One region of the Nocardiopsis sp. NPDC006139 genome, then DNA from elsewhere that is predicted to be linked to it. Evidence: riboswitches for the same ligand, from Rfam matches in the RefSeq annotation. Region 1 holds a riboswitch; the other holds the start of a gene.
The links. A riboswitch is a leader RNA that binds a small molecule or an ion and turns the genes downstream of it on or off. The one in region 1 is predicted to bind cobalamin.
Positions count from the first base shown of each region.

Region 2: linked by a shared signal. The riboswitch ahead of metE (5-methyltetrahydropteroyltriglutamate--homocysteine S-methyltransferase) and the one ahead of ABZ249_RS26665 (nitrite reductase) in region 1 are both predicted to bind cobalamin.

Region 1 covers NZ_JBEXTT010000024.1:78,277-82,683, forward strand. The annotation lists gene ABZ249_RS26655 (oxidoreductase) at 1-863, opposite strand, end outside; gene ABZ249_RS26660 (hypothetical protein) at 1,135-1,971, opposite strand; cobalamin riboswitch at 2,110-2,318, shown strand; gene ABZ249_RS26665 (nitrite reductase) at 2,371-3,246, shown strand; gene ABZ249_RS26670 (precorrin-8X methylmutase) at 3,243-3,908, shown strand; gene ABZ249_RS26675 (precorrin-2 C(20)-methyltransferase) at 3,905-4,407, shown strand, end outside.
Region 2 covers NZ_JBEXTT010000006.1:193,054-197,460, forward strand. The annotation lists gene ABZ249_RS10155 (polysaccharide deacetylase family protein) at 1-47, opposite strand, end outside; gene ABZ249_RS10160 (polysaccharide deacetylase family protein) at 314-1,858, opposite strand; cobalamin riboswitch at 2,113-2,292, shown strand; gene metE (5-methyltetrahydropteroyltriglutamate--homocysteine S-methyltransferase) at 2,450-4,407, shown strand, end outside.

The sequences.
Region 1 (4,407 bases):
AGCATGTCGTCGGAGTCCGCGGGCGCGGCGATGTCGCAGTCCTGGCAGTAGGCCCCGCCGTGCCCCTCCAGCAGCGGAGAAGTCGCCGCCCACACCGCCGTCGCCGCGCCCTGTTCGGGGGTCTTGAACCCGGGGGCGGGCCGGTCGTCCTCCCCGACCACCCACCCCAGTCGGCGCCGGGTTCGCAGTGGTACCTCCCGTTGCAGCGGGGTGAGGATGCTGCCCGGGTGCACCGAGAACGCGTGCGCCCCGCGCGGCGCCAACAGGCCGTCCAGGTGCAGTGCGGCCAGGGACACCGCCGTCTTGGACTGGCCGTAGGCGGTCCACTGGTCGTACGCGTCGGGCTGGGCGAAGTGCGGGTCCTCCCAGCGCATGTCCGACAGGAAGTGCCCGGCCGACGACAGCCCCACCACCCGCGCACCCTCCGCCAGGGCCGGTGCCAGCAGCGCCGTCAACGTGAAGTGCCCCAGGTGGTGCACCGCAAGGTGGGCCTCCCACCCCGGGCCCACCGCCGTGCGCGGTCCCCGCATGATCCCCGCCGCGTTGATGACCAGGTCGACGGGCCGCCCGGCCGCGCGCACCTCCCCGGCCAGGCGGCGGACGTCGGCCTGGTCGGTCAGGTCGAGCGCCGCCACCGAGACCCGGGGGAGATCCGCGAGCGCCTCTCGTGCCCGGTCGGGGCGGCGCGCGGGCACCAGCACCTCGGCACCGGCCCGGACCAGGGAACGGGTCATCTCCAGGCCCAGGCCCGAGTACCCGCCGGTGACCACGGCGAACCGGCCGCCCAGGTCGGTGTCGGCGAGCACGTCGTCGGCCGTCGAGTCGTGTCCGAACCCGCTGTGCAGGGGAGTGGGAGTTTCCATGCCCGCGATGCTGCCTCCTGGAGTGCGCTCCAGGTCAAGCGGCGCCGCGGACCCGGCCGAGGGCGTTCCGGCAGTATTTCCGTGCGTACCGTTGCATGCCGGGGGCGCCCCCCCTCGAGCGGACGGAGCGGCTCGGCGGCCTCGGTGACGGGCGTGCGCCTCCTGTGCGGGCTGAGGGGCGGGGGTCGGCCGGGGAGCGGCCTGGGGAGGCCGTACACAGGCGTCCCGTACCCGGAGCCCCGTGGCCGATCACGGCCGCGCCCGGAACCGGTCAGCCGCCGAGCCGTTCCCCGGCCCGGACCCGGGTGGCCCGGTCGGGCGAGGTGCGGGCCGCCGCCAGCAGCCGGGCCCGCAGCGGGGCGGGCAGCGCGGCGATGTCCCGCCGGATCCGCTTGCGGGACCTCCACCCGATCAGGTGCCGCACGGCCCCGGCCTCATGGCGGGCTCCGGCGCGGGGGTCCTCCAGGGCGGCGGCGATCTCCCCGATCGGCACCTCCCCGAGCATCGCTCCCGGCAGGTCCTCGTAGACCGGGTACCCGGAGTAACGGCCGCTCCCCGCCGCGTACCAGGCCAGCACCGCCTGCACCCGGACCACCGGGTCCGGGACCGCCTTGGCCAGCAGTCCGGCGGCCTCGGACCGCAGTTCGGACCCTCCCGTGCTCTGGAGCATCCGCTCCGTCAGGCCGCGCAGAGCCCCGGGCACCGCGGCGACCCAGTCGTCCCGCTCCCGGGCAGCCGCGGCCCGGCGCGCCTCGGCCTCGCGGAACAGGCGCAGCGGCTCCGGGACCCCGTGCCGGTCGAGCCAGCCCAGGAGCCCGGGGCCGTCGGCGAGCAGCGCGTCGCCGTCCCACCCCTCCCAGGACAGGGTCACACCGTGGTGCAGCGCCACCACCGCCAGGGACCGGCCGTCCGGGCCCCGGACGTCGAGCCGCGCCTCCCCGGCGCACGCGCACACCATCCCCGGCAGCGAGCGCACCGCCATCACCGCCCGCAGCTCCTCGCGCGCGCCCGCGTCGGCGAGGTCCACGACGGTCTCCGTGCCGGAGGCCGTGATCCCGAGCGACCCGGCCGCCGCCAGGAGGGCGTCCAGTGCGTGCGGTCCCGCCATCGTGCGACTCCTTCGTCCGTTCACCCCGCAGAACCCGGCGGTCGCACCGTACCGGTCCAGCGGGCCCGTCGTCGGCGCCGGAGGGCCGGACCGTGGCGGCGAGAAGGCGAGACCGCTGGTCGGAGCCGGAAGCGGACGTTGTACGCTCTTCGGGCCAGTCGTACTCCACTTCGTGGGGCAGGGAACCCGGTGCGAATCCGGGACTGACGCGCAGCGGTGAGGGTGACGGGCGGGCATGTGCCGGGACCTCCGCGTCCCGGACGGCCACTGGGGCGCACCGCCCCGGGAAGGCGCTCCGCTCCGGAAGACCCCGAGTCCGAAGACCTGCTGGCACCGGCGGTGACGGGCCGCCGGGTCACCCGCGGGCCCCGCGTACGGGCCCCGAACCGAAGGACGTGCATGTTCCCCGCGGACGCCCCCGCGCCCCGCACCCGGCGCGACCGCTGCCCCGGCGCACTCCGGCCCTGGGAGGCCCCGGACGGCCTGCTGGTCCGGCTCCGACTCGTCGGCGGCCGCCTGCCGGCCCGGTCCCTGGCCGCCCTGGCCGCCGTCGCCGAGGAGTTCGGCTCCGGCCGGGTCCACGTGACGGGGCGGGCCAACCTCCAGGTGCGCGCCCTGCCCGGCCGCGACGGGCGCCTCGATCCGGCGGTCCTCGGCGCGCTGGAGGAGACGGGGCTGCTGCCCTCGCCCTCCCACGAACTGGTCCGCAACGTGATGGCCTCGCCGCTCACCGGGCTGTCGGGGGGACGCGCCGACCTGCGTCCCGTCGCCGCCGCCCTGGACGCGGCCCTGTGCTCGGCCCCGCACCGCGCCGCCCTGCCCGGCCGCTTCCTGTTCGTGCTCGACGACGGGCGCGGCGACCTCGTGGAACGCCCCTGCGACCTGGGCCTCACCGCGCTCGACGGGGCCACCGCCCAACTGCGCGTCGGCGACCGCCACGGGCCGGCGGTGCGGCTGGACGGGGCCGCCGACGCCCTCGTGCGCCTGGCCGACCTGTTCCTGGAGCGGCGCGGCGAGGGCCCCTCCGCGCCCTGGCACGTGGCCGAGCTCCCCTCCGCGCTGTGCGCGCCGCATCCCCCCGACCCGCGCCTGCCCGCGCCCGCCCCGCCACCGCCGTACGGGCCGCTGCCCGGCGGCGCGCACTACGTCCCCGTCCCGGAGGAGGGCCTGGACCGGGCCGCCGCGGACGCCCTGGCCGCCGACGCCCTCGCCTCGGGCGGCGACCTCGTGGTCACGCCCTGGCGCGGCGTCGTCGTCCCCGGGGCGCGGCGGTGACCGCCCCCCGCCGGCCGAACCGGCACTACGAGTACATCGACGACGGGCCCGCGATCTACACGGACTCCTTCGCCACCATCCGCGCCGAGGCGTCCCTGGGCCACCTGCCCACCGACGCCGAGCGCCTCGCGGTGCGGATGATCCACGGCACCGGGCAGGTCGACCTCGCCGCCGACCTGGTGGTCCACCCCGGCCTGGTCGGCGCCGCCCGGGCGGCCCTGCGGTCCGGCGCGCCGATCCTGTGCGACGCGACCATGGTCGCCACCGGCGTCACCCGCGGCCGCCTGCCCGCCGACAACGACGTCCTGTGCCTGCTGGGCGACGAGCGGGTCCCCGGCCTGGCCCGGCGCTGGGGCACCACCCGCTCCGCCGCCGCGGTCTCCCTGTGGGAGCCCCGGCTGGAGGGCGCCGTGGTCGCCTTCGGCAACGCCCCCACGGCGCTCTTCCACCTGCTGGAGATGCTCGTCGACGGCGCCCCGCGCCCCGCGGCGATCGTCGGCTGCCCGGTCGGCTTCGTCGGCGCCGCCGAGTCCAAGCAGGCCCTGGAGGAGTTCGCCGGCCGCCACGGCATCGACGTCCCCTACGTGCTCGCCCGCGGCCGCCGCGGCGGCTCCGCGATGGCCGCCTCGGCCCTCAACGCCCTCGCGAAGGAGGAGGAATGACCGGCAGGACCGGCAGGTTCCACGGCGTGGGCGTCGGCCCCGGCGACCCTGAGCTGATGACCCTCAAGGCCGCCCGGCTCATCTCGGCCGCCGACGTCGTCGCCTACCACTGCGGCCCGGGCAAGGACTCCAACGCCCGCCGCATCGCCGCCGGCCTGATCCCGGCGGGGGCGGTCCAGGAACGGCTCGTCTACCCGGTGACCACCGGCGCGGCCGACCACCCCGGCGGCTACGAGGGCGCCCTGGCCGACTTCTACGAGGAGTCCGCCGCGCGCCTGGCCGCCCACCTCGACGCGGGGCGCGACGTCGTCCTGCTCTCCGAGGGCGACCCGCTGTTCTACGGCTCCTACATGTACATGCACGACCGCCTGGCCGACCGGTACGAGACCGGGATCGTGCCCGGCGTCCCGGCCTTCGCCGCGGCCGCCGCCACCGCGGCCGCGCCCCTGGCCCGCCAGACGGACGTGCTCACCGTCCTGTCCGGCACCCTGCCCGAACC
Region 2 (4,407 bases), on a different contig from region 1:
GCGGCCGGCGGGTTCTGACAGGAGGCCAGGGGGAGCACCAGGGCCACGGCGGCCCCCACCGCCCACGGGTGCCGGCGTGCGGCTCCCGCCCCGCGGGGGAGGGGCTGCTGCGGACGCGTACGGCTCGACGAGAACACCGGACTCCCTCATCCAGAACATGTGCACCGGGGCTGTTGGGTGCAACATAGGGGAATCCGGCGGCCCGGCCGTGACGCTGACCACATGTGGTCAGCCCCTGCGCTCTCGGTGACGGCCGCCGCCGTGCGCGGTGCCCCGGGCGGCCCCGGAGGGGGCCGCCCGGGGAAGGCGCGGCCTACTCCCCGGGGTCCTCCCCGGCGCCGTCCGAGGGCGCGTCCGAGGGCTGCTCGTCGGGCACGCCGTCCACGTACCGCTCGCCGGGCTCGGCGTCGCCCAGCAGCTGCGACACGGTCACCATCGTGTACCCCTGCGCGTCCAGCTCGCGGATGATCTTGTGCGAGGCCGCGATGGTGGTGGGGTGGATGTCGTGCATGAGGATGATCGCCCCGTCCGAGGCGCCCGCGATCGCCCGGTCCGCGACCACGGAGGGGTCCCGGTCCTTCCAGTCGTTGGTGTCGATGCTCCACAGGACCTGGGCCAGGCCCATGTCCCGGGTCACCGAGGCGACGCCGTCGTTGGTCGACCCGTACGGCGGGCGCATGAGGTCCATCGTGTACCCGGTCTCCCGGTACACCAGGGCCTGCACGCTGTTCAGGTTGTCGTGCACGCCGTCGGCCCCCAGCCCCGCCAGGTCGGGGTGGTTCAGGGTGTGGTTGGCCATCTCGTGCCCCTCGGCGTAGGTGCGCCGCACCGTGTGCGGGTGCTCCATCACCGGCAGGCCGGTGACGAAGAAGGTCGCCTTGGCGTCGTACTCGGCGAGCGTGTCCAGCAGCTCGGGGGTGCCCCCGCCGGGGCCGTCGTCGTAGGTCAGGGCCACGCACTTGACCTCGGGGTCGGCGCAGTCGACGGACTCGTCCACGGGGGAGATGACGCCCGGGACCGGCTCGTCCGCGACGCCGGAGCCCTCCCCGGGCGCGGCGGAGATGGCGAACTCCTCGACCCCGGTGGTGGCGGCGCGCAGCACCCGGCGCCCGAAGTCCGACAGCAGCGGCTCGGACTCGGCGCGCTCGACGACCGCGGTCAGGGGCCCGGCGTCGGCCGGGGCGACCTGCCCGGTGTCGAACTCCACGACCAGGTCGCCGTCGGGGTTGAACCCGACCGAGTCGTACAGCGACGCCACCGGCAGCACCGTCCCCGTCTCGGCGGCGTCGCCGAGGCGGTCGCGCACCAGGGTGTTGAGGGCGGCCAGCTCGTCCTGTCCGGCCAGCAGCGACTGCGAGCCGCGGGTGACGCCGTCACCGGTGTCGTACCAGTAGGTGGAGTGGAACTCCCGGGTGCCCTCGGAGTCGGTCTCCTCGCCCGTCATGCGCACGCCGACCAGGCCGTCGGAGGCGGCGGTGATGTTCCACCCCGCCGTGTAGGACTCCGCGCCCGGGTTGGCGGCGTCGAACGCCTCCACGTCGGCGCCCAGCCTCCCGCGCAGGAACTCCGTGAGCGGCTCGGCGTTGGGCAGCACCGGGAAGGACACCTCGGTGGCGACCCCGTCGTACTCCAGCTCCTCCGTCTCCACCCCGGTCAGGGCGGCCTCGTCGACCACGGTCAGCGCGTCGGGCTCGCCGGTGGCGGGGATGCGCTGCTCGATGGCGTCGGCCAGGCCGTGCGCCACGCCCCCGGCCGGGCCCGCCCCCAACGACTCCGGTGGTCGCACCGACAACAGCACCATGCCGGCCAGGACCACGAGGGAGACGCCCACCGTGATGACCGGGTGGTCGGGGGTCATGGCGGTTCGGGGCAGCTTGTTCACCAGGGGTTCTCCGCGTCCATTTCGCAGACGAACGTGCACGGGGCCGGCGGGGGCGCCACCGTGCGACGTCTTCATCGGGTGTGACGCCGCCCACGGGCGGAGGGTTCGGACTCCGGGGCGGCGAGGGGCACAGGGGGCATGCCGGGGGGCAGGGGCGAGGGGATGTCTCCCTATACTCGCAGGCGTGGAAGGTTCGTGCGCCATCCTTCCGCCCGGGGCGATCCCGGGCCGGTGGCGCGCGTCGCAAGAGGGAACCCGGTGCGAATCCGGGACTGCCCCGCAGCGGTGTACGGGAACGACCCCCGCCATGGAGCACTGGTGGACCGACCGGAGAGGTCGGGGACCGGGAAGCGGCGGGCATTAGGAGACCGGTGGCCCACCGGTCGCGCCCGTGAGTCCGAAGACCTGCCTCCACCCGGCGGCGCACCCGTGCCGCCGGTGGTCCCGTGCCCCGAGGGAGGGCCGAGGTCGGCACCCGTGGGCGCCCGTCGAGCGGCGCCCCACCGGCGTGCCCCCTCGCCGACCCCGGGCACGGTACCCGGCTTTCGACGAGGGAGAAGAAGCTTCATGAACACCTCCGGACCCGCCGTGCGGTCCACGGTGCACGGCTACCCGCGCATCGGTCCCGACCGCGAGCTCAAGCGCGCCGAGGAGTCCTACTGGAAGGGCGCCTCCACCGCCGCCGCCCTGGAGGAGGCCGCCGCCGGCCTGCGCCTGGACACCTACGCCCGGCTGCGCGCCGCCGGGATCGACGACATCCCCTCCAACACGTTCTCCTACTACGACCAGGTGCTGGACACCGCCGTCCTGTTCGGCCTGGTCCCGGAGCGGTTCGAGGACCCGTCCGCGGCCGCCGACGCCGACGGGCGGCTGCGCCGCTACTTCGCGCTGGCCCGCGGGGTCCAGGGCGCCCCGCCCCTGGAGATGACCAAGTGGTTCGACACCAACTACCACTACCTGGTCCCGGAGCTCTCCCCGGCCGTGCGGCCGCGCGTCGCCGGCGACAAGCCCGTCGCCGAGTTCCGCGAGGCCCTGGAGGCCGGGTACCCCACCCGCCCGGTGCTGGTCGGCCCGCTGACCTTCCTGCTGCTGTCCAAGGCCGCCGACGACGCACCGCGGGGCTGGTCGCCCATCGCGCTGCTCGACGACCTGCTGGAGGCCTACGGCCGCGTGCTGGCGGACCTGCGCGCCGCCGGCGCCGAGCAGGTGCAGCTGGACGAGCCGGTGCTGGCCACCGACGAGGGCCGCGCCGCCCTGGCCCACCTGGAGCGCGCCTACGGCGTCCTGGGCGGGCTCGCCGACCGCCCGGAGATCCTGGTCTCCACCTACTTCGGCTCCATCGGCGCCGACGCCCTGCGCGTCCTCAAGGAGTCCCCGGTCGAGGCCGTGGGCCTGGACCTCGTCACCGACGCCGAGGGGATCGCCGACCTGACCGCGGTCTCCGGTCTGGGCTCCACCCGCCTGGTCGCGGGCGTGGTCGACGGCCGCAACGTCTGGCGCACCGACGTCCCGGCCGCCGTCGCCACCCTGGGCACCCTGCTGGGCCTGGCCGACGGGATCTCCGTGAGCACCTCCTGCTCGCTGCTGCACGTGCCCATCGACCTGGACGCCGAGACCTCGCTGCCCCCGGAGCTGCGCGCGGCGCTGGCCTTCGCGGAGCAGAAGACCCGTGAGGTCGCGCTGCTGGGCAGGGTGCTGTCCGAGGGAACCGGGGACGGCTACGCCGCCGCCCCGGCCCCGGCCGGCGCGGCGTTCGTGGACGCGCGCGTGCGCGCCCGCCTGGAGGCCCTGGGCGCGGACGCCCACGAGCGGCCGCGGGAGCGCGGCGCCCCCGGCGTCCCGGCGCTGACCACGACCACCATCGGGTCGTTCCCGCAGACCGGCGGGCTGCGCCGGGCCCGCGCCGCGCACCGCCGCGGCGAGCTGGGAGAGGAGGAGTACAAGGCGATCCTGCGCGCCGAGATCGACCGGGTCATCGCGCTCCAGGAGGACATCGGCCTGGACGTGCTCGTCCACGGCGAGCCCGAGCGCAACGACATGGTCCAGTACTTCGCCGAGCAGCTCCGGGGCTACGCCACCACCGAGAACGGCTGGGTGCAGTCCTACGGCTCCCGGTGCGTGCGCCCGCCGATCCTCTTCGGCGACGTCTCGCGCCCGGAGCCGATGACGGTGGAGTGGACCACCTACGCCCAGTCGCGTACCGGGAAGCCGGTCAAGGGCATGCTCACCGGACCGGTGACCATGCTCGCCTGGTCGTTCGTGCGCACCGACCAGCCGCTGGGCGACACCGCCCGCCAGGTGGCACTGGCCCTGCGCGACGAGGTCGCCGACCTGGAGCGGGCGGGGATCCGCCACATCCAGGTCGACGAGGCCGCGCTGCGCGAGCTGCTGCCGCTGCGGGCGGAGAAGCGGCGGGAGTACCTGGACTGGGCCGTGGGCTCCTTCCGGCTGGCCACCTCCGGCGTCTCGCCGTCGACGACCGTCCACACGCACATGTGCTACTCCGAGTTCGGCCTGATCGTCGA